Regions from separate parts of the Nonomuraea fastidiosa genome, predicted to be linked through region 2. Evidence: riboswitches for the same ligand, from Rfam matches in the RefSeq annotation. Region 2 holds a riboswitch; each other region holds the start of a gene.
What was found. A riboswitch is a leader RNA that binds a small molecule or an ion and turns the genes downstream of it on or off. The one in region 2 is predicted to bind cyclic di-AMP.
Positions count from the first base shown of each region.

Region 1: linked by a shared signal. The riboswitch ahead of ACFMQL_RS12365 (C40 family peptidase) and the one ahead of ACFMQL_RS06500 (hypothetical protein) in region 2 are both predicted to bind cyclic di-AMP.
Region 3: linked by a shared signal. The riboswitch ahead of ACFMQL_RS04995 (hypothetical protein) and the one ahead of ACFMQL_RS06500 (hypothetical protein) in region 2 are both predicted to bind cyclic di-AMP.

Region 1 is NZ_CP170570.1:2,734,616-2,741,763, reverse strand. It holds gene lysX (bifunctional lysylphosphatidylglycerol synthetase/lysine--tRNA ligase LysX) at 1-1,087, shown strand, start outside; gene ACFMQL_RS12375 (hypothetical protein) at 1,548-1,790, shown strand; gene ACFMQL_RS12370 (LuxR C-terminal-related transcriptional regulator) at 2,181-2,393, shown strand; gene ACFMQL_RS12365 (C40 family peptidase) at 2,451-3,380, opposite strand; cyclic di-AMP (ydaO/yuaA leader) riboswitch at 3,503-3,650, opposite strand; gene ACFMQL_RS12360 (amino-acid N-acetyltransferase) at 3,928-4,497, shown strand; gene ACFMQL_RS12355 (RDD family protein) at 4,583-5,977, shown strand; gene ACFMQL_RS12350 (RDD family protein) at 6,102-6,413, shown strand; gene ACFMQL_RS12345 (hypothetical protein) at 6,449-6,586, shown strand; gene ACFMQL_RS12340 (Lsr2 family protein) at 7,099-7,148, shown strand, end outside.
Region 2 is NZ_CP170570.1:1,450,898-1,458,045, reverse strand. It holds gene ACFMQL_RS06525 (ABC transporter ATP-binding protein) at 1-854, opposite strand, end outside; gene ACFMQL_RS06520 (hypothetical protein) at 1,060-2,112, shown strand; gene ACFMQL_RS06515 (PadR family transcriptional regulator) at 2,123-2,617, opposite strand; gene ACFMQL_RS06510 (MDR family MFS transporter) at 2,674-4,131, shown strand; gene ACFMQL_RS06505 (DUF5302 domain-containing protein) at 4,168-4,380, shown strand; cyclic di-AMP (ydaO/yuaA leader) riboswitch at 4,549-4,690, shown strand; gene ACFMQL_RS06500 (hypothetical protein) at 4,884-5,483, shown strand; gene ACFMQL_RS06495 (alpha/beta fold hydrolase) at 5,722-6,567, shown strand; gene ACFMQL_RS06490 (winged helix-turn-helix transcriptional regulator) at 6,720-7,088, opposite strand; gene ACFMQL_RS06485 (NAD(P)H-binding protein) at 7,143-7,148, shown strand, end outside.
Region 3 is NZ_CP170570.1:1,110,894-1,118,041, reverse strand. It holds gene ACFMQL_RS05020 (PP2C family protein-serine/threonine phosphatase) at 1-566, shown strand, start outside; gene ACFMQL_RS05015 (response regulator transcription factor) at 708-1,304, opposite strand; gene ACFMQL_RS05010 (site-2 protease family protein) at 1,459-2,763, shown strand; gene ACFMQL_RS05005 (TetR/AcrR family transcriptional regulator) at 2,850-3,422, opposite strand; gene ACFMQL_RS05000 (TIGR03620 family F420-dependent LLM class oxidoreductase) at 3,568-4,476, shown strand; gene ACFMQL_RS04995 (hypothetical protein) at 4,631-5,587, opposite strand; cyclic di-AMP (ydaO/yuaA leader) riboswitch at 5,593-5,734, opposite strand; gene galT (galactose-1-phosphate uridylyltransferase) at 5,805-6,884, opposite strand; gene ACFMQL_RS04985 (DeoR/GlpR family DNA-binding transcription regulator) at 6,881-7,148, opposite strand, start outside.

The DNA.
Region 1 (7,148 bases), 1.3 Mb from region 2:
GCAGATCACCGCCAAGTGCCTGCGCCCGCTGCCGGAGAAGCACATCGGCCTCACCGACCCCGAGGCGCGGGTCCGCCAGCGTTACGTCGATCTCATCGTCAACGACGAGGCCAGGAAGATGGCGCGCATCCGCAGCGCCACTGTGCGCGCGGTGCGCGACTTCTGGCACGAGGAGGGCTACCTCGAGGTCGAGACGCCGATGCTGCAGCCGATCCACGGCGGCGCGGCGGCCCGGCCGTTCAAGACCCACATCAACGCCTACAACATGGAGCTCTACCTTCGCATCGCGATCGAGCTCTATCTCAAGCGTCTTGTGGTGGGCGGCATCGAGAAGGTCTTCGAGATCAACCGCAACTTCCGCAACGAGGGCGCCGACTCGACGCACAACCCCGAGTTCACGATGCTCGAGGCGTACGGCACCTACCTCGACTACAACGACATGGCCGACCTGACCCAGCGCATGTACCAGAAGGCCGTCGTGGCCGCGCTGGGCACCACGGTGGTCGTGCACGACGGCGTCGAGATCGACCTCGGCCTCAAGGAGTGGCCGCGCATCACCCTGTACGGTGCGGTGTCGGAGGCCGTGGGCGAGGAGATCACCACCTCCACCTCCCTTGAGGAGCTGCGCAAGATCGCCGACCGCCGCGAGGTCCACTGGGATCCGAAGTGGGGTCCGGGCAAGCTCGTGCAGGAGCTGTTCGAGGCGCTGGTCGAGCACACGCTGGTGCAGCCGACGTTCGTCATGGACTACCCGCTGGAGACCTCGCCGCTGACCCGCCAGCACCGCGACAACCCGCTGCTGACGGAGAAGTGGGACCTCATCGGGTTCGGCACCGAGCTGGGCACCGCCTACTCCGAGCTGATCGACCCGATCGAGCAGCGGCGCCGCCTGGTCGAGCAGTCGCTGCTGGCCGCCGGCGGCGACCCCGAGGCCATGCAGCTCGACGAGGACTTCCTGCAGGCGCTCGAGTACGCGATGCCGCCGACCGGTGGCATGGGCGCGGGCATCGACCGGATGATCATGGCGTTCACCGGCAAGAACATCCGCGAGACCATCCTGTTCCCGCTGGTCAAGCCCACTCACTGAGCATTCTGCGGGGCGGCGGCGCGGCCACACGTCGGCGCCGCCGCCCCGCGCTTTTATGGTGCGGCCGTTCCGCGCTGTACGGCGCGGCCGCTTTTACGGCGCGGCCGCTTTTACGGCGCGGCCGCTTTTACGGCGCGGCCGCTTTTACGGCGCGGCCGCTTTTACGGCGCGGCCGCTTTTACGGCGCGGCCGTTGCGCGCTTTTCACGGCGGGGGCCGCTCCGCGCCTTGCACGGTGCGGCCGCCGTCCCCCACTCGGCGCCTTCTCGACCGAAATCTGCCCGGGCCGCTCTGGAATGCGCGTTGGAGCGCTCAGGAGCGCGCCTCCGGGGCGTGCACGGCCGGTCCCCGGTAGTAGCCGTCGAACGCCATTCTGGCCCGTCCGGTTTCCGACAACTGATCGTCTGTAAGCACCGGGTCAAGTCCGCGGTCCGCCACCTCGCTTCAGCTGGTCCCGCCGCATGAGCGCGCCGGACGACCGGCTGATCACCATGACGGGCGGCGGGCAGGCCGGCTCCGCCCTGCGGTCGCGCTACTCGGGCGGCGCCTCGATCGGCGTCTCGCTGTGCTGCCTGAGCCGCTCCTGCATGCGCGGGGTGGAGGGCAGGCTCACCGGCACGCGCAGCCCGCTGCGGCCGGGTGGGCCGGGCGGAGGACCGATTCGAGTCGCTGACCTGGGGATCTTTCACTCAGCGTCACCCTGAGGTCAGGGGCGCGGCGTCATTGAGCGGCGGCGCTCGGCGAGCCGTCCCCCGCACATGCGGAAGAGCGGTCCGCGTGCGCTCGGCTCGCGGTAACGCGCGTGCGGATCACGCTGATATTCACCATCGAACGGATCGATTCCCGAAGATCGACGGCCGCCTGAGCCGTTGTTTCCCGAAGGGGGTGAGGCTCGCGAGACCGCTCAGGAGACACCGATCTGTAGCGCTTTATCGTCAGGGCGTCACATATTTCGGATCATGTCAATAGTGCTGGTCAAGTATGGAAGACGTCATTGCTTGACGACCTTTCCGAGATGCGTTTACGGTCTGCGAGGAGCAACCTGGGTCCGGTCGAGAGGCCCACGTTCTGCGCTGTTGGGGGGAGGGCTCCCGATGGAAGTGCTCACTGAGGATGTTCAACTCAGCCACGCCGATCTCGCGTTGCTGGCGGAGCTGGCCAAAGGGGTCACGGTCGACAGGGTCGGCAGGCGGCTGGACATCAGCGGCCGCACCGTACGACGGCGGCTGCGGGTCATCTGCGACCGCATCGGCGTCGCCACGGCGATCGAGGCCGTGGCCTGGGCGGCCCGCCGCCAGCTGATCTAGCCGCGCCGATCAAGCCCGGCGGTCAGGGCCGGGCGACGGGCGCTCATTGGCGGCGGATCAGTCGGCGATGCGGACCGCGCCGGCGTAGGGCCTGTTCGCGATGGAGGCGATACGGACGACGTCGCCGGTGCGCGGGGCGTGGATCATCATGCCGCCGCCGAGGTAGATGCCCACGTGGTGCAGGTCGCTGTAGAAGAACACGAGGTCGCCGGCCCGCAGCTCAGAGCGGTCGATGTGCCGTCCGGCCGTCCACTGGCTGCCGGTGTAGTGCGGCAGCGAGATGCCGACCTGCTGGTAGGCCGCCATGACCAGGCCGCTGCAGTCATAGGAGTTGGGGCCGTCGGCGCCCCAGACGTACGGCTTGAGCTGCTGCGTCAGCGCCCACCTCGCGGCCTGGGCGGCCTTGCCGCTGCCCGGGATGGGCAGGTCGACGCGCTGGGCACGGGTGCCGGGCCGGCCCGCCTCGCCGAGCGCCCGGCGGAAGAGGTTGCTCTCGACCTTGGCGACCAGCTTGGTGATCTTGTCGCGCTTGGCGCCGAGGTCGGAGATCAGCTTCTGGACCTCGTCGATGCGGGTCTTGGCGCTCGCCCTGGCGCGCTCCGCGGCCTGCCGGGCCCTGGTGACCTGGTTGACGGCCTCGCCCTGCTGCTGCTCCAGCACGTACGTGGTGGCGGCGCGGTCGAGGAACGTGTCGGGGTCGTCGGAGGTGGCGAAGGCCAGGATGCGGCTGAGCCCGCCGGTGATGTAGGCGTTCTCGGCCAAGGCGGCCGCTTTGGCGCGCTTGGCGGCGAGATCGGCCTCACTGGCGGCCAGGGTCTTCTTCGCGGCCTCAGCGGCCCTCTTGGCGCTCTTGAGCTTCTCCCGCTGGCCGTTGTACTGCTCGGTCAGCTGCTCGATCTCGGTGTGCATCTTCTCGACCTGCTTGGCCAGGTCTTGAAGCGAGGGCTTGGGGTCGGCGGATGCCGAGCCGACGGGGGTCGCGGCCATGAACGCCGCGAGTGTGACACTTATTACACCGAGCAGGCGGGACCGCCGTGCGGCGCGTTTCGGAGGGCGGGCGTGCTTGCCCGCCGTCGTCCTCTCACGCTCGCGCGTACGCTTCACCAACCAGCTCCTTCCATCGGCGCCTGCCGGGTTAGCTGACGGGTTCGGGCCGGAGCAGCCCTACCGGTGGTGCGGATTCACCCCGGGTGGCGTTGGGGGCGCCACCGGCGGTTCCCCGGCTCCTCCCTGCGGAGGATTAGGCGTGTCGCCCGCGCGCGACACGCGGGGAACATCGTCGCTGGACACTAATGCACTCCGGGTTCGTGCTCAACCAGAACTGCCGACTCTGTTGAGGTTTCACAACCGAAGGGTCACAAGGTGATCTCGTGCCTGGCCGTACAGAACCGGTTTTATGCCGGATTTGGCGCAACTTCGGATGGGCTGCACGCCTGCTCGGAGCGCGTGCTCGGATGAGCACGAGTTGTTACAGCATGGGGCGAGACGTGGGAGTTACGGCCGAGCCGTAATGACATCTGTACCCTGGAGGGCCATGGAGCAGGTGGCCGAACTGACAGCAGCCGAGACCGCGGTGGTGGTCCGGCGTGCCCGCACACCCGATGTGCGGGCCATCAGGAGGCTTGTGGACACCTACGCGGGAGCGGGCCCGCGGCTCCTGAAGAAGGCCACCGTCACCCTGTACGAGGACGTACAGGAGTTCTGGGTGGCCGAACGGGGCGGGCAGGTCGTCGGCTGCGGCGCGCTCCACGTGCTCTGGGAGGACCTCGCCGAGGTCCGGACGGTGGCCGTGGATCCGGAGTGCCGGGGCATGGGCGTCGGCCGTCGGATCGTCTCGGCGCTCATACAGCAGGCGAAGGATCTGGGTCTGAGGCGTGTATTCTGTCTGACTTTTGAGGTCGACTTCTTCGCCCGGCTCGGCTTTCGCCAGATTCAGGGCACGCCGGTCTCACCCGAGGTGTACGCCGAACTGCTGGCCTCGTACGACGAGGGTGTGGCGGAGTTTCTCGATCTCGAACACGTCAAACCGAACACCCTGGGCAACACCCGCATGCTGCTCCATCTGACATCGGGTGACGCGGACCCTGACCAGACGGAAAGGTGATTGTTGATACCTATGTCGATACGTTGGGCAGCACAGGCATGTGTCCTGACACGTGCCACATGCGCACTTGAAGCGAGGTGACACGGTGAGCACCGGACAGCCGCCGTATCCACAGGACGAATCCGGCGAGAATTCTGCACCCGGCACCCCTTACGGGCCGCAGAACGCGGGCCGCCACCCCGGCGCGCCCGACCCGGACGCGACTGTGGTCGGCTACCGGGCGGACGACGCCTACGGGCAGCAGCCCCAGTACGGACAACAGCAGTACGGCTATGGCCAGCAGCAGCCGTCCCAGCCGGGATACGGCCAGCAGCAGCCCCCCTATGGCCAGCAGCAACCCCCTTACGGCCAGCCGGGCTACGGCCAGCAGGCGCAGCCGGGCTACGGCCAGCAGGGCTACCCCCAGCAGGGCTACGACCCCCAGCAGCAGGCTTACGGGCAGCAGCCGCAGTCCCAGCCCGGCTACGGCCAGCAGGCCCCCTCCGGCCAGCAGGGCTACGACCAGCAGGCGCCGTACGGGCAGCAGCCCCAGTCGCAGCCGGGCTACGGCCAGCAGGGCTACGACGCCCAGCAGCAGTACGGCCAGCAGGGCTACGGCCAGCAGCCGCAGTCCCAGCCCGGCTATGGACAGCAGCCCCCGTCTCAGCCCGGGTACGGTCAGCAGCCGCAGTCCCAGCCTGGTTACGGTCAGGGCTACGACGCCCAGCAGCAGTACGGGCAGCAGCCCCAGTCGCAGCCCGGCTACGGTCAGCAGGGCTACGACGCTCAGCAGCAGTACGGGCAGCAGGGCTACGGGCAGCAGCAGCCGTCCCAGCCGGGCTACGCGCAGCCCGGGTACGGTCAGCAGGGCTACGACGCTCAGCAGCAGTACGGGCAGCAGGGCTACGGCCAGCCGCAGCCGTACGGTCAGCAGGGCTACGGGCAGCCCGGTTACGGTCAGCCCTACGGCCAGCCGATCGGGGTGCAGCCTCCGGGCGCGCCGGCGCCGCTGGCGGAGTGGTGGCAGCGACTGCTCGCCAGGCTCATCGACGGTGTGGTCTTCGGTGTCGTGATCGTCGTGGTGTCGCTGCTGCTGACGCCGCTGTATCCCTCGTACAGCTCGATCACGGGCGTCGCGAGCGGGCTGGCCTCGGCGCTGCTGTACACGGTGGTCTCCGCGGTCCTCATCACCTTGATCTACACCCTGTACGACTTCCAGCTGACCAGGATGAAGGGTCAGACGCTCGGCAAGATGGCGCTCGGCATCAAGGTCGTCCAGGTCGGCGGGCAGCTCCAGCCCGACGGCGTGCCGACCGGCCCCGCGCTCAAGCGCTCGGCGATGACGGTGGGCGGCTACATCTTCTACTGGGTGCCCTTCGTCGGATGGCTGATCACGCTGGTCGCCTACGGGCTCAACGGCGCGTCCCAGCTCTGGGACAAGCCGCTGCAGCAGACGTTCGCCGACAAGTTCGCCAAGACCGTGGTCGTCAAGGTCAGGTAGACCCCTCAGAAGTCCTCACAGGCGTCACAAGGGCCTGCTCGCGCCGGCCCTTGTGTTATGTCCGCAGACCCCGGAGAAAATGGTGAGGGCCCCCCGTGCTCCGCGAAGACGTGAGGTGGGAGATATGGCCGGGACACCGCAGGTACCGGACGCACCTCCCGCTGAATGGTGGGAACGCCTGGCCGCCCGGCTCATTGAAGCGCTCGTCTTCGGGGTCTTCTATTACATTCTGTTCATTGCGCTGTGGGCCATCTTGCGGACTGTCGGGATGTCGGAGATGTTCGGCGGCCGGCTGCCCGGAGTGGCAGGCTGGGCGGTGGCCGGGCTGGGTTATGCCGCTTACGACTGGTGGGCCCATTCACGGCGCGGGCGTACGTTCGGCAAGGCGATCATGCGCATTCGCCTGGAGCCGGCCGGCAGGCCCGTAAGCTGCTGAAACGGTCGCTGGTCTATCCCGCCCCGCTGATGCTCATGGGCATTCCCGTGGTCAATCTGCTGACCGGAATGCTGCTCTTCGGCGTGGGGCTGCTCATCCTCATGGACAAGCCGCTGGAGCGGGGCCCGCACGACAGAGCTGCTGGAACGCGGGTAGTAAAAGATCTTCGCTGAGCCTTGTGTACCAGGGGCGATGTCTTTTCGTAAAATTTTCGCTTGATCCGGTAAGGAGCCTGGAGAGACTGGCATTAGGCTATGGGGCGTCCGGGTTGCCGGATGTTGGCGCCCCTGCGACACGCAGGGCATCTGTGTGCCGCTATGGTCGGTTGCGGGTGGCATCGCACCGTGCGTCATGAGGAGCCGGGCTCTCGAGGTGACGCACCGGACGCTTTAAGCGCCCCCGAAACCCCGCTAGCCGTGGAGGCGAAGGACGAATGGAAGCCCTAACAGAGGTATTGTCAGCGCTCATCCCCCCGGCGGTGGTGGCGGGCGCCTTCATCTTTGGCGTAGTGAAGTTGGTCCGCTCCGAGGCTCTGGGGGGCCGCCGAAACCGCGAGGATCAGCCCGAGGGCCAGAACTGATCGGCCAGTCAGCCGAATCCCCGTAGCGCTGAATTGTCTCCACGCCTTTCCGGGTATATGTTTGGGCAGGCGAATGAAACAATGCTCCGCGAAAGGATTGCGTACATGGCCAAGCAGATCCAGGAGATTCTCATCGATGACCTCGATGGGGGCGA
Region 2 (7,148 bases):
AGGGCTTGCTGGGTGCCGACGGGGTCGGGGCCGAGCCGGTACTCGACCGTGCCGCCCTCCACCTGGGGCCGCACGCCGCCCAGCTCGGGCAGGTGGTGGGCGGCCACCTGGGCGGGGTGCTGGAAGCGGATGCTGTGGCCGTGGGCGGCCACCACCTCGGCGACGGTGCCCGAGAGCTCGATCCGGCCGGCGTGCATGATGGCCAGCCGGTCGGCGAGCTGCTCGGCCTCTTCCAGGTAGTGGGTGGTCAGCAGGACCGTGGTGCCGGAGCCGACCAGGTCCCGGATGACGGCCCAGGTGTTGCGGCGCGCCTCGGGGTCCATGCCGGTGGTGGGCTCGTCCAGGAACAGCACCTCGGGCCGGGCCAGCGTGGCCAGGGCCAGGTCCAGGCGGCGCTTCTGCCCGCCCGAGAGCTGCCGGACCCGCACCTCCGCCTTGTCGGCCAGCTCGACCCGTTCCATGATCTCCAGGGCCGAGTACGGCTTGCGCGGCGAGACGTCCCGCCAGAAGCGGACGGTCTCGGCCACGGTCAGGTCGCCGAAGAACCCGCCCTCCTGCAGCATCAGTCCGGTGCGGGAGCGGACCTCGGCCCGCTCGGCGTACGGGTCGTGGCCCAGCACCCTGACCGAGCCGGCGGTCGGCGGGGAGAACCCCTCCAGGACCTCGATGGTGGTGGTCTTGCCGGCACCGTTGGTGCCCAGCAGCGCGAACAGCTCTCCGGGCTGGACCTGGAAGGAGATGCCGCGTACGGCCTCGAAGTCACCGTAGCTCCGCCGCAGGCCGCTCACCTCGATGGCGGGCGCGCCCCGGACGCCGTGTGAGATCGGCGACGCTGAAACCTCGTGTGTGATCATCGGTCTCCGCCTTACCTGTGGGTGGGGGTTGCTGTCGGCCGACGGGCAGGCGATCGCACACTAGGCCGCGCACCCTCCTGCGGTGGAGGGAGAAGCTGCCGGATGGCAGCAACAGGCACCTCGATCGGCACCTGGATGTCCGTCATGGACGGTGTTACAGTGCCCGCGCTGATCACTGTCGGGCCTGGAGCTCAGCGGGGGACTCGTGACGGACGCGCCACGGACCACAGAGCACGACGACGGCGCCGCGGCCGAGATGGGGGACCTGCTCGGCGGGCTGCTCCCCGAACGGCTCGCCGCCGGCTACGCGGCCTTCCTCAGCCGGGGCGAGTGCCCGGAGGAGGAGGCGGCCGGGCGTGCCGGATCCCGCGCGGTGCTGGACGAGCTGATCGCCCGCGGCCTCGTCCACCGGGTCGTCTACGCGTCCTCGGCCGCCATCCGGCCCACCGACCCCGCCCTGGCCTTCCGCGACATCATCCACGATCTGCAGCGGCGGCTGATCGAATCGAGCGACCGCCTCGCCGCCGCCTACGGCCGGCTCAACGACGTCCAGCGGATCTTCGCCCGGCGGGCCATCGAGCAGGCCCCCGAGGAGGCCATCAGGATCGTGACCGACAAGGAGGAGATCCACTCCCTGTCGCTGTCGATCATCAACTCGGCGCAGTCCGACTTCCTCGGCCTGCACACCTGGCGCTTCGAGAGGCCGCTGCGCAAGGAGAGCTCGGCCCCGCCGCCGCGCGGCGTGATCTCCCGCGACGTCCGCTGCCGGTCGATCTACTCCACGGAGTACTTCGAGAACGAGGTCGGCCACCACGTGATCCAGAGCTCCATCGCCGAGGGCGAGGAGGTGCGGATCATCCGCAGGCTGCCGATGAAGATGAAGCTCGTCGATGAAGAGGTCGCGATGCTCCCGCTGACGCCCACGGGCGCCGACGGGATCGCCCTGGTCAAGGCCCCCGTCATCGTCAAAGCGCTGCGGCAGTACTTCGAGCTGCTGTGGGACAGGGCCACGCCCGTCGCCGCGCCAGGCGGGGCCGGGGCCGTCCCCGTGCCCTCGGCCCGCGGCGGGCCCACCGAGCTGCAGCTCCGCCTGGTCGGGATGATGGCGCTCGGGCTCAAGGACGAGTCGATCGCCAACCGCACCGGCATGAGCCTGCGCACCGTACGCCGCCACATCTCCACGATCATGGAGATGCTCTCGGCGGAGACCCGCTTCGCCGCCGGCGTCATGGCCGCCAAGCGCGGCTGGATCAAGTGAGCGGGCCGGGTCAGGTTTTCCCGAGGTCGGTGAGGGTGTCGTCGGCCCATTGGAGGCCGGCGCGGGCCAGGGCGAGGCCCAAAGCGTGGGCGTGGCGGCCGAACCGGCCGGGCCGCAGGGCCTCCAGCTTCTCCAGCTGCGCCTGGTAGCGGGCCCTGATGCGCTCGACGACGGCGATCGCCTGATCGCGCTCCATCAGGTGGAGGAGGAACGCCTGGAGCGCGATCTCGCTGCGTGCGGGCAGCACGGGGTGGTGCTCCTCCATCCACGTGCGCAGCTCGCGCTCACCTTCGGGCGTGATCGCGTAGATCTTGCGCCCTCTCGCGCCCTCCGCCTCGACGGTCACGAGCCCGTCGGCGGCCATCTTCACCAGCTCGGGATAGATCTGCGTGTGCCCCGCCTGCCAGACGTGGTTGAGCGAGCCGTCGAACGTCTTGGCCAGGCCGTAGCCGCTGGCGGGGCCGACGGTCGAGAGCAGTCCGAGCAGCGCGATCCGTAGGGACATGGCCGCCAGCATATCGAAGGCTTGACATGTAAAGACTTACATATCACTCTTCACATGTGAGCAATGACAAAAAGGGTGACGGCATCCTCCTGTTCGCCGTCCTCGGCGGCATGTTCCTGGCGATGCTGGACCAGACGATCGTGGGTACGGCGCTGCCGCGCATCGTGGCCGAGCTGGGCGGCGGCACGCTCTACACGTGGGCGGTGACCGCCTACCTGCTGACCTCCACGGTCACCGTGCCGCTGTACGGCAGGCTGTCGGACCAGCACGGCAGGAAGCCGCTGCTGCTGATCGGCATGGTGGTGTTCCTGATCGGGTCGGCGCTGTGCGGGGCCGCGCAGGACATGACGCAGCTCATCGTCTTCCGCGCGCTCCAGGGGCTCGGCGCGGGAGCGCTGATGCCGCTGTCCCTGGCGCTGGTGATGGAGATGTTCCCGCCCGCGTCCGGCGGCGCCCGCGTCCAGGGGGCCATCGGCGCCGTGATGGGGCTGACGTACCTTGCGGGGCCGTTCCTCGGCGGGATCTTCACCGACCAGGCGAGCTGGCGCTGGGCCTTCTACGTGAACGTGCCGATCGGCGTCGTGCTGGTGGCGATCATCGTGCTGCGGCTGCCGTACCGGCCGGGCACCGGCGGCGGCCGGCCCGACTACGCCGGCATCGCGGTCTTCACCCTGGCGGTCACCTCGCTGCTGCTGGGCCTGACCGAGAAGGGGCTGGACGGCCACACCTGGACCGACGCCGCCGTGGCCGGGCCGATCCTGCTGGCGCTCGCGCTGCTGGCCGTCTTCGTGGCGGTCGAGCGGCGGGCGGCGAGCCCCATCATGCCGCTGGAGCTGTTCGCCAACCGCTCGTACACGCTGGTCAACCTCACCTCGTTCGTCACGGCCTTCTCCATGTACGCGGGCGTCGTCTTCCTGCCCCGTTACTTCCAGGAGGCGCTAGGCGCCAGCGCCACCGCCTCGGGCCTGCGCATCTACCCGCTGACGCTGGGCATGGCCGCGGGCAGCGTGCTCATGGGCGCGCTGATGTCGAAGAGCGGCCGGTACAAGCCGTGGCTGCTGGTCTCGCCGTTCCTGCTGGCCGCGGGCGCGCTGCTGTGCCTCAACCTCTCCGTGGACAGCGCGGGCGTGGCGGTCGCCCTGTGGATGCTGCCTCTGGGGCTCGGCATGGGGCCGATGCTGTCCGGGCTGACGGTGGCCGCGCAGCAGTCGGTGGAGCCGCGGCACCTCGGTACCGCCTCGGCGAACCTGACCTTCTTCCGGCAGATCGGCGGCTCGGTGGCGCTGGCCATCGGCGGCACGCTGTATTCGGCGGAGTTCGCCGCGAGCGTACCCGTGGCGGGCGAGGCCGCCGCGCACGCCTCCGCCGCCGCACTGGTCGTGCCGTCACTCGGCGTGACGGGCGCGGTGATCGCACTGGTCGCGCTGGCCGCCCTGCCGGACCGGCGGCTCACCCGCCCGGGAGCGCCTGCCCGGCCGCAGGAGAGCGCGGTGGAGGCCGGTTTCGCGTCATGAACGGCACCATGCGAAGCTGTCAGTATCCCCAACACCATGGAGGTCCTCATGGCGGATACACCGGAGCCGGAAGTCAGCGAGACTCCCGAGGACGAGATGAAGCGCAAGTTCCGCGAGGCGCTCGAACGCAAGCGCAATCAGCAGGCGGGCTCAGGCGCGGGTGGCAGGGGCTTCGATCCATCGAAGATTCACGGGACGCACGGTCCGGCCGCCAGCAAGAGATCGTTCAGGCGTAAGAGCGGCGGCTGAGAAAGCGAAATCCCAAGGGGCACGGCATGCCGTGCCCCTTTCGCATTTCATTCCCGCCGAAGGTAGATCTTTTGTCCGATTCGTGGTGAAACGTTTGCGGGTGTCCGATCCCGTCGTTAGAGTGTTCGCCATTACCAGCCGGTGACCTAGTCCTTACCCAAGACGGACGACCGGCTGGCGCCGAATCCCGAACCTTTCGGGAACCGGGGAACCACCCTCCCCTTGGGGTGAATCCGGCCCCCGTGGCCGGTAGGGCAACTCCACCGCCCGAACCCGTCAGCTAACCCGGTAGGCGTGATGGAGAGGATTGCGTATCACATGTGTCACCAGCGTGTCGTACTCGCGGACCGCTTCGTGTTGACGGCCGCCTGCTGAGCGGCCCCCTTCCCCAGGCTCATCATTTGCGCCGCGCGTAGCGCGCGGGTGCTCTGCCCCGCTGCGCCCATTTCCCCCGAGAGCCCGGCGTAACTCCCCCTGTCCCCTCGTGAAGGGTTAGCTGCTTCATGTCTGCCCGTTTTGGCCTGCGTTCCCTCGCCTCGCTGACCGCCTGCTGCGCGGTCGGCATGACCATCGCCGGCACGGCGGCCCATGCCGACACCAAAGACGAAAAGATCCTGCTCAAGGGCTCGACCACGGCGTCCTACTTCTGGGACGACGGCTCCGGCCGGGCCGGTGACACGGGGCTGCCGGCCAGCGGCAAGCCCATGCAGAAGGGTCTTGCGGCCAGCCCGAGCTGGCCGCTGATGACCGAGGGATACGTGGTCTACAAGGGCAAGAAGGCGCCCTTCTTCGTCGGCGACCGTGGTCCCGGCGAGCCCTCCAATCGCGGCATCATGCTCGACCTCGACGCCAAGACGTTCGCCGAGCTGACCGGCGGCACGTTCAACCCGAACACGCTGCACGTCGACGGCATCGGCGGCCAGGGCCACATCAAGGTCGAGTACGTCATCACCAAGTGGGGCCCCGGCGTGGGCAAGAAGAACCACCCGGTGCCGTTCTCGACCGGCGCCTGGTCCAGGCGCGACAGGAACCCCGCGCCCCCGCCCGAACAGGACGAGCAGGACCAGCAGGCCGGCGGCCGCTCGGTACCCGCCGCGCGCTGACCCGGCGTCCACGCCGTCCGCTGACGCGCACGTCCCCGTCCCCGTGCGGCGTCGCGGATGTGCGCGATCGCCGCGCCGGCGTGCCTTCCCCCTCCGCGCGCCGGCGCGGCGATTCGCGGCAACGGATCTGGCGCGGGCCTGTCATGGCGGCTCGCCGGCGTGCTGCGCGCGTTTCGCGCGCTATTGGCGGACGAATGCCCGCTTTACGGACCGCAACCAGAATGACATTCTGATCGGCGTGACGACCCGTGTAGCCGCAAACGGCATTGAGATCGCCTACGACAGCTTCGGCTCACCCACAGGGCGGCCGCTCCTCCTGATCATGGGGCTCGGCGCCCAGCTCATCCAGTGGGACGAAGGGCTCTGCCGGCTCCTCGCGGAGCAGGGACACCACGTCGTACGGTTCGACAACCGCGACGTGGGCCTGTCCACGCACTTCCACGACGCGGGCGTGCCCCGGCCGGGGGAGCCCGCGCCGTACCGGCTGGAGGACATGGCCGACGACACCGCCGCGCTCATGGACGCCATCGGCTGGCCGTCCGCGCACGTCGTGGGCGCCTCGATGGGCGGCATGATCGCCCAGACGCTGGCGATCAGGCACCCCGAGCGGGTGCGGACGCTCACCTCGATCATGTCCACGCCGGGACCCGACGTCGCCCCGCCCACCCCCGAGGCGATCACGGCGCTGATCACCCCGCCGCCGAAGGACCGCGCCGGGGTGATCGACCAGTCGGTGGCGACCTGGTCGACGATCGGCTCGCCGGGCTACGAGATGGACGAAGAGGCCGTCAGGGAGCGGGCCGGGCTGGCCTACGACCGCTGCTTCGACCCCGCGGGCACGGCCCGGCAGTTCGCGGCGATCAGGGCGTCGGGCGACCGTACGGAGGCGCTGGCGAACGTCCGCGTCCCCACGCTGGTGATCCACGGCGAGGCCGACCCGCTGATCCCGGTGGCCGGCGGCCGCGCCACGGCGGAGGCGGTGCCGGGGGCGCGGCTGGTGACGTACCCGGGGATGGGGCACGACCTGCCGAAGGCCCTCTGGCCCGGCATCGTCGCCGAGATCACCAAGCTGACCTCGGCCTGACCACCGGCCGGCGGCCCGCAACCCTGCGCCCCGGGCCGCCGGCCGCTCCCCGCCTGCCCGCGCCGCCCGCCGCTCCCCGCCCGGCCGTGCCGCCGTTTCAAGCTCACCCGCGTCACTCGCCGCTCCACGCCTGCCCGCGTCGCCCTGAGGCTTCACTTGCCGGTGCTCGACGCGTACTTCTCGCGGCAGCGCATGATCTCGTTGACGTTGCGCTCCGCCCAATCCGCCACCACCGAGATCGGCCCGTGCAGCGAGCGCCCGAGGTCGGTCAGCGTGTACTCCACGCGCGGCGGCACCTCCGCGAACACCCGGCGGGTCAGCAGCCCGTCCTGCTCCATCGCACGCAACGTCTGCGTCAGCACCTTGGGCGTGACACCGCCGATCCGCTCCCTGAGCTGCGTGAACCGCATCGGCCCCGAGACGAGACAGAGCAGCACCAAGGCCGACCACTTGTCGCCGATCCGGTCGAGAACCACCCTGGTCGGGCAGTTCGGGTCGAAGACGTCGCCTTTAGTATCCACGAGGTACTTATAGCACGATGAAGTAACCAGTATCTGATGCATACTCTTGGCGGCATGAAG
Region 3 (7,148 bases), 340 kb from region 2:
TCTCGATGCGCGACGGCGACACCGTCGAGATCGCGCTGGTCGACGTCTCGGGCAAGGGCGTCGATGCCGGCACGCGGGCGCTGCTGCTGTCGGGCACGTTCGGCGGGCTGCTCGGCTCCGTCGACGACTTCCTGCCCGCCTGCAACGCCTACCTGCACAGGCAGCGAGCCGACGAGGGCTTCGTCACCGCCGTGCACCTGCGACTCGACCTCGCCACCGGCGACTACACGATCACCTCGGCCGGGCATCCACCGGTGGTGAAGTTCGACGCGGGCACCGGCAACTGGCAGGTCGCCTCCGCCAAGGGCGTCGTGCTCGGCGTCGTACCCGACCTGCACTGCGAGCCCGACAGCGGCACCCTGCGCAAGGGCGATGCGCTGCTGCTCTTCACCGACGGGCTCATCGAGCAGCCGGGCCGCGACATCGACGCCGGGCTCGACCGGCTGCTCGGCGAGGCGGAGCGGCTGCTGCCCTCCGGCTTCCGTGACGGCGCAAGAGCCCTGGTCAACGCCATGGTCTCCGGCCACAACGACGACTGCGCGCTGGTGCTCATCTGGCGCCCGTGACGTTTCACACGGGACGAGTCGTGACAGCGGTCACTGGCGACGCCCGCCGTCCGCTTGAGAAGCTCTAGGGGGTCGGGCCCCCGGCGGAGCGGCGCGGCTCCACCGGGGCCCGTCACGACACTCTCCCGCGCGCCGGACCGCTCACAGCCAGCCGCAGTCGCTCGCGATGCGGACCGCGTCGAGCCGGTTGCGCGCGCCCGTCTTGCACATGATGCGCGACAGGTGATTGCGCACGGTGCCGACCGACAGGAAGAGCTGGTCGGCGATCTCCGTCGAACGCGCGCCGCCCGCCGCGATGCGCAGCACGTCGAGCTCACGCCTGGTCAGCGGGTTGTCGGCGCAGCGCAGCGCGGCCACCGCCAGCTCCGGCTCGATCGCCCGCCGGCCCGCGGCCACCTGGCGCACGCCCTCGGCCAGGCGCTCGGGGCGTACGCACAGGCTCATGAACCCCAGCGCGGGACCCGCCAGCGCCTCGCGCACCTGCGCCGGGTTGGGCGAGGCCGACAGGATCAGCACCCCGCACCGGGGCGCGTGCTCGGCGAGCAGGTCGCGCGCCGGCGGCCCGGGAAGGTCGAGATCGACGACGGCCACGTCGGGATCGGCGCTCTGCGCCGCCAGGACGACCTCGTCGGCGTGTCCGGTCTCGGCGACCACCCGCATGTCGGGCTCGGCCCCGAGCGTGGCGAGCAGACCACGGCGCACCAGCGGCAGGTGCTCGGCGATCAGTATGCGGATCAAGACGCCCCCCTCCATCGTCTCTTAGGGTGATCGTCTGATCGCAAACTGTCAATGCTTGTCAAAAGCGGTAAGCCGTAAGGCGTGGCGAGTTCGACTACTCTGGGGCTGTCGGACCTAATCGTCTGTCCCAATCGTCTGCCGGGAGCGCGCCTAGATGAACTGGCTTTACGCCGTGGGGATCATCCTGTTCCTCCTCGGTCTGATGGTCTCCATCGCGCTGCACGAGCTCGGCCACCTGGTCCCCGCCAAGCTCTTCGGCGTCAAGGTCACCCAATACATGGTGGGCTTCGGCGGCACGGCGTGGTCCCGGCGCAAGGGCGAGACCGAATACGGCATCAAGTGGATCCCGTTCGGCGGCTACATCCGGATGATCGGCATGTTGCCGCCGCGTCCCGGCGACGACCCCCGCAAGGTGCGCAGCACCGCCACAGGGCCGTTCCAGGGGCTGATCGAGTCCGCCCGCGACGCCGCGCAAGAAGAGGTGCGGCCCGGCGACGAAGACCGTGTCTTCTACCGCAAGAAGTGGTGGCAGAAGGTCATCATCATGTCGGGCGGCCCGGCGATGAACTTCGTACTCGCCTTCGTCTTCTTCAGCATCCTGCTGGTCGGCATCGGCCTGCCCACCTGGGCGCCGATCGTCTCGCCCGACACCAACACGTGCGTGATCCCCATCAGCGAGCAGCGTACGCAGTGCGCGCCCGGCGACAAGCCGACCCCCGCCGCGCAGGCCGGCATGAAGCCCGGCGACAAGCTCGTCACCTTCGACGGCAAGAAGATCGGCTCGTGGGAGGACGCCACCAAGCTCATCCGCTCCCACGGCCCCGGCCCGGCGAAGATCGGCATCATCCGCGACGGCAAGCCGATGACGCTCGACGTCACGCTCATCGCCCAGGACCGGCCCAACCTCGAAGACCCGTCGAAGATCGACAGGAACGTCGGCTTCCTCGGCGTGCTGCCCACCGAGGTGATGCAGAAGCAGAGCATCGGCCAGGTCATCGGCTACATGGGCGACCTGTCGGTCCGGGTCGCGGGCTCCCTGCTCAACCTGCCCAACAAGATGGTCGGCGTCTGGCACGCCGCCTTCTCCGGCGAGGAGCGCGACCCCGAGGGCCCGGTCGGCGTCGTGGGCGCGGGCCGCATGGGCGGCGAGATCCTCGCCTCCGACCTGTCCACCGAGAAGAAGATCGCCATCTTCGTCAACCTGCTGGCCGGCTTCAACCTGGCGATCGGCATGTTCAACCTGCTGCCGCTGCTGCCGCTCGACGGCGGCCACATCGCGGGCGGCCTGTGGGAGGGCATCAAGCGGGCGTACGCCAAGATCATGCGCCGGCCGGAGCCCGCGTACGTCGACATCGCCAAGGTGTTGCCGGTGACGTACGCGGTGGCCATCGTCATGATCATCATGGCCGGTCTCCTCGTGTACGCCGACCTCGTCAACCCGCTCACGCTGACCAACTGACCCGGCTGCCGCCGCTGCGCTGAGGCGGCGAGGGAGGGAGCACCGGCCGCCGATGGCGCGCGGGCTTTCCAGGCTTTCCGGTGGGATCAGCCGAACGGCCGCGGAACGCGGCCGTTGCACAGCAGCCCGTCCATGAGGACCGCCAGCATGTGCTCCACACCGGCCCGGTCGGCGGCCGACTGCTCGCCGGCCCAGGCGACACCGGCGGCCAGGTGAAGGACCTGCGAGGCGTCGATGTCATCCCGGACGGCGCCGCCGCGCTGGGCCGTCGCGACGAGTTCGTACGCAGCGGCGCGCATGGCATGGCAGGCCGAGTACAGCGGCGACGTTTCGTCGTGGAGCACGGTGGCGACGCTCGCTGCCAGCCCTCGATACGTCATGAGGTGGTTGACGAAGAGCTTCAACCAGGCCACGAGCGCCTCCCCTGGTGAGTGCTCAGCCTGAAGCCTGGCGGCCTCGGCGGCGAGGGCTTCGTAACGGTCGTCGAGTACGGCCGCCACCAGAGCCTCGCGGGTGGGGAAGTGGCGGTAGAGCGTACCTGAACCCACGTTGGCGTCGCGGGCGATGTCATCGAGCGAGGTCTCCACGCCCGCGCGCGCAAACGCTGCCCTCGCCGCAGCGAGCAGCCTTTCCCGATTGCGCTGCGCGTCTGCCCGCATTGCCCGCATTGCACGCGATGCCCTCTTGTCGCCCATTGCTCCCTTCCGCTCGAACCATTGTAGCGGGGACTGTCTCCGGATACGGTCAGTCTTACCGGAGATAATCCCCGGATGGCGGCCGTCGTGTGGCAAGGAGGCTACGGCAGTGATCACAGAAGTGAAGGCGAAGCTGGGACGCGTGGGAGTGTGGCTTGGCGGACGCCGCTTCCATGACACCCCGGTCGAAAGCTGGCGCCACGCGGTGCGGCGCATTGAGCAACTCGGGTATGGCTCGCTATGGGGGCCTGAAGGAATCGGCGGCAAGGACGCCTTGGCCAACGCAGGCATTCAACTCGCCGCGAGCAGGCACTTGCTGATCGGTACCGGAATCGCCAACATCTGGGCGCGTCATCCCGCCACAATGCAGGGCGGCGCCGCGACGTTGGCCGAGGCCTACCCCGGACGGTTCGTCCTCGGAATAGGCGTCAGCCAACGGCTTCTGGTCGAAGCCGGCGGGCTGGACTACGGCCGTCCCCTCAAGGTCATGCGGGACTATCTCGACGAGATGGACCAAGCGATGACGCGCAACCCGCCGGCTGCGCCGTTCGTCCGGGTGTTGGCCGCCTTGCAGCCCCGCATGGTGCAACTGGCCCGCGACCGCACCGACGGCGTCCATTCGTATGCGGCCCCGGTCGAACACACCGCGCTCGTCCGCGAGGCCCTGGGGAGCGACAAGTTGCTCATCCCCGAACAGGCGTTCGTCATCGAACCCGATCCTGAGCAAGCCCGTGCCATCGCGCGGCGGTACCGAGGCAAGATCAGCTCCGATTCGCCGTACGCGCGCAATTGGCTACGTCTCGGCTATGGCCACCAGGACATGGCCAACGGAGGAAGCGATCGGCTGGTCGACGCGCTGGTCGCGTGGGGCACCCCGGACGCCATCGCCGCGCGTGTTCAAGCGCAACTCGACGCCGGCGCCGACCACGTGCTTGTCCATCCCCTCGCAGATGACATGTCCACGGCCATCGAGCAACTCGAACACCTTGCGTCTGCATTGCCTCCTGGATGGGGGTGAGGCTGTCAGTTCAGGCGACCCAGGGCCCCATCGCGGACCCGGCACTCCGAACGCTCAACCGCATAGGGGCCGCCGGCGCAAACGCCGTCTCGATTCGTGGATGTACATCACCAGATGCGATATCCCCTGGTCATCCCCTGGTCATCCCCTGGTTTCAGTTCATCGAGATGTGCACGTGGTCGTAGTGGTTCTCGGTGATGCTGCCGCGGTCGGCCATGGCGCGCCAGCCGGTGCCGGAGTTGATGCGCTGCTTCCAGATCACATACTTCACGCCGAGCTTGTCCTTGTTCTGCAGCGCCCACTCGGCGATGCGGTCGCCGAGCGCGTTGTTGGCGGGCGTCGGCATGGTGCCGCCGGTGCTCATCATGAAGTCGCAGGCGCGGCCGAGCGGGTGCTCACCGCTGGAGCCCGCGCGGAAGCAGCCCACCGTGTACGGCAGCGAGAAGTTCTTTTCGATCTGGGCCTTCATCAGCCGCGTACGCGGGGTGATGTTGTCGGGGCCGCCGGGCAGCTCGGGCGCCCAGGTGCCGTTGGACCTGCGGCCCGTGGCGACCGGCACCAGGTCGCGCAGCTTCTTCTCGATGTCGCTGATGACGCCTTCGGCCTCGCGGCGCTGCTTCGCCACCTCGGCCGCGTCCTTCTTGATCTTGGCGGTCAGCGCGGCGGCCTCATCGCTGGCCTTCTTGCGCTCGTCGCGGGCCTTGGCGACGCTCGCCACCATGGCCTGCTGCTCGGCGGTGAGTTGTTCGAGCAGGGCCGCGGTGCCGGCGTCGCCCGGCATCATGAAGCCGGGCAGCGACGGGTCGATGTTCTGGTAGCGCAGGCGGGCGATCTCGGCGACCCGCTGCTCGGCGGCGGCCAGGGTCTGCTCGGCGGCGGCCAGCCTGGCCTGCGCGGCTCTGGCGGCCTCCTGTGCCTTGGCCAGCTCGACGCGCTTGAGGTTGTACTTCTCGATGAGCTTGTCGACCTTGCTGTTCAGCTGCTTGAGCTGAGCGCGGAGCTCGGACTCTTTCGGTTTCGGGGCGGCCGTCGCCGCGTGCGCCGGGAGGACGGCGATGGCGGCGGCGGCGATGAGACCGATGGCAAGTTTCGCGGGGGACGAAGCCGCCACGTATGAGTTCCTCTCCCTCTGCCGGCCGGGTTAGCTGACGGGTTCGGGCATGGGAGTCGCTCCCTACCGCCGTAGCGGATTCACCCCAAGGTGCGGTTGGGTCCCCGGCTCCCGGGCGACGCGCCCAGGATTAGGCGGGCATCAGCCGCGTTACGGCCGATGCATATGGGGATATTAGTGGTAGATCATGAGTCATGCGACCTTAAGTAGAAATCTATTAGTGATCGATCTGTGATCGGATCATGCGCGCCGCTTCCTCGGGCCGCACGTCGTTCACGAACGCCCCCATCGCCGACTCCGAGCCTGCCAGGTACTTGAGCTTGTTGGGCGCCCGCCGGATGGAGAACAGCTCCAGGTGCAGGTACGCCAGATCGCGCCCCGTACGCACCGGCGCCTGATGCCAGGCCGAGATGTACGGCATGACGACCCCGAACAGCCCGTCGAACGCCCGCAGCACCGAGGTGTAGAGCGGCGCGAACGCGGCGCGCTCGGCGTCCGTCAGCGCCGCCAGGTCCGGCACCTGCCGGTGCGGATAGATGTGCACCTCGAACGGCCAGCGCGCGGCGGCCGGCACGAAGGCCGTCCACAGCTCGTTCGAGGCGACCACCCGCGTGCCCTCGGCCCGCTCGGCGGCCAGCACGTCGGCGAACAGGTTCCCCGGCCCCTTGTAGCGCTCGGCGGCTCCGAGCTGCAGCTTCGTCCTGGGCGTGACGTACGGGTACGCGTAGATCTGGCCGTGCGGGTGCGCGATGGTGATGCCGATCTCCGCGCCCCGGTTCTCGAAGCAGAAGACCTGCTCGACGCCCTCGATGCCGGACAGCTCCGCCGTACGGTCGGCCCACGCCTCCATGACCAGCACCACCTGCTCGTCGGAGAGCGCGGAGAAGGAGGAGTCGTGGTCGGAGGTGAAGCACACGACCTCGCACCGCCCCACACCCGGACGGACCTCGCTCAGCCCGCCCACGGCCTCATAAGTCCCGAAATTTCCGGAGAAGGAGGGGAAGCGGTTCTCGAACACGACCACGTCGTAGTCGTACGAAGGGATCTCCGTCGCGCGCTCGTCCGACGACGGGCACAGCGGGCACTCGGCCGTGCCGCCGGTCGGCAGGAACGTCCGCGTCTGCCGGTGCCCCGCGATCGCGATCCACTCCTCGGTGAGCGGGTCGTAGCGCAGCTCCAAGGCCGGCGGCCGGGGGTCGAGCCGGCGGCGGTCGATCGCGCTCCTGTCGGCGTCGTCGCGCCGGTCGTAGTAGATCAGCTCCCGGCCGTCGGCGAGATGGGTGATGGTGCGCTTCACGACGAGCCCTCCGCGATGATCAGTTCGCCGGCCCGTTCAGCCAGCTCCGTACGTGCTTCCTCCGGCAGGCCCGCGTCGCTGACGACCACGTCGGCCTCGTCCAGCTCGGCGATCGTGCTGATGCCCACCGTGTTCCACTTCGTGTGGTCGGCCGGGACGACCAGCCGGCTCGCCGCCGCCACCAGCTCCCTGTCGGTCTCCGACTCCAGCAGGTTGGGCGTGGTGAACCCGGCCCGCACGCTCATGCCGTGCACGCCGAGGAAG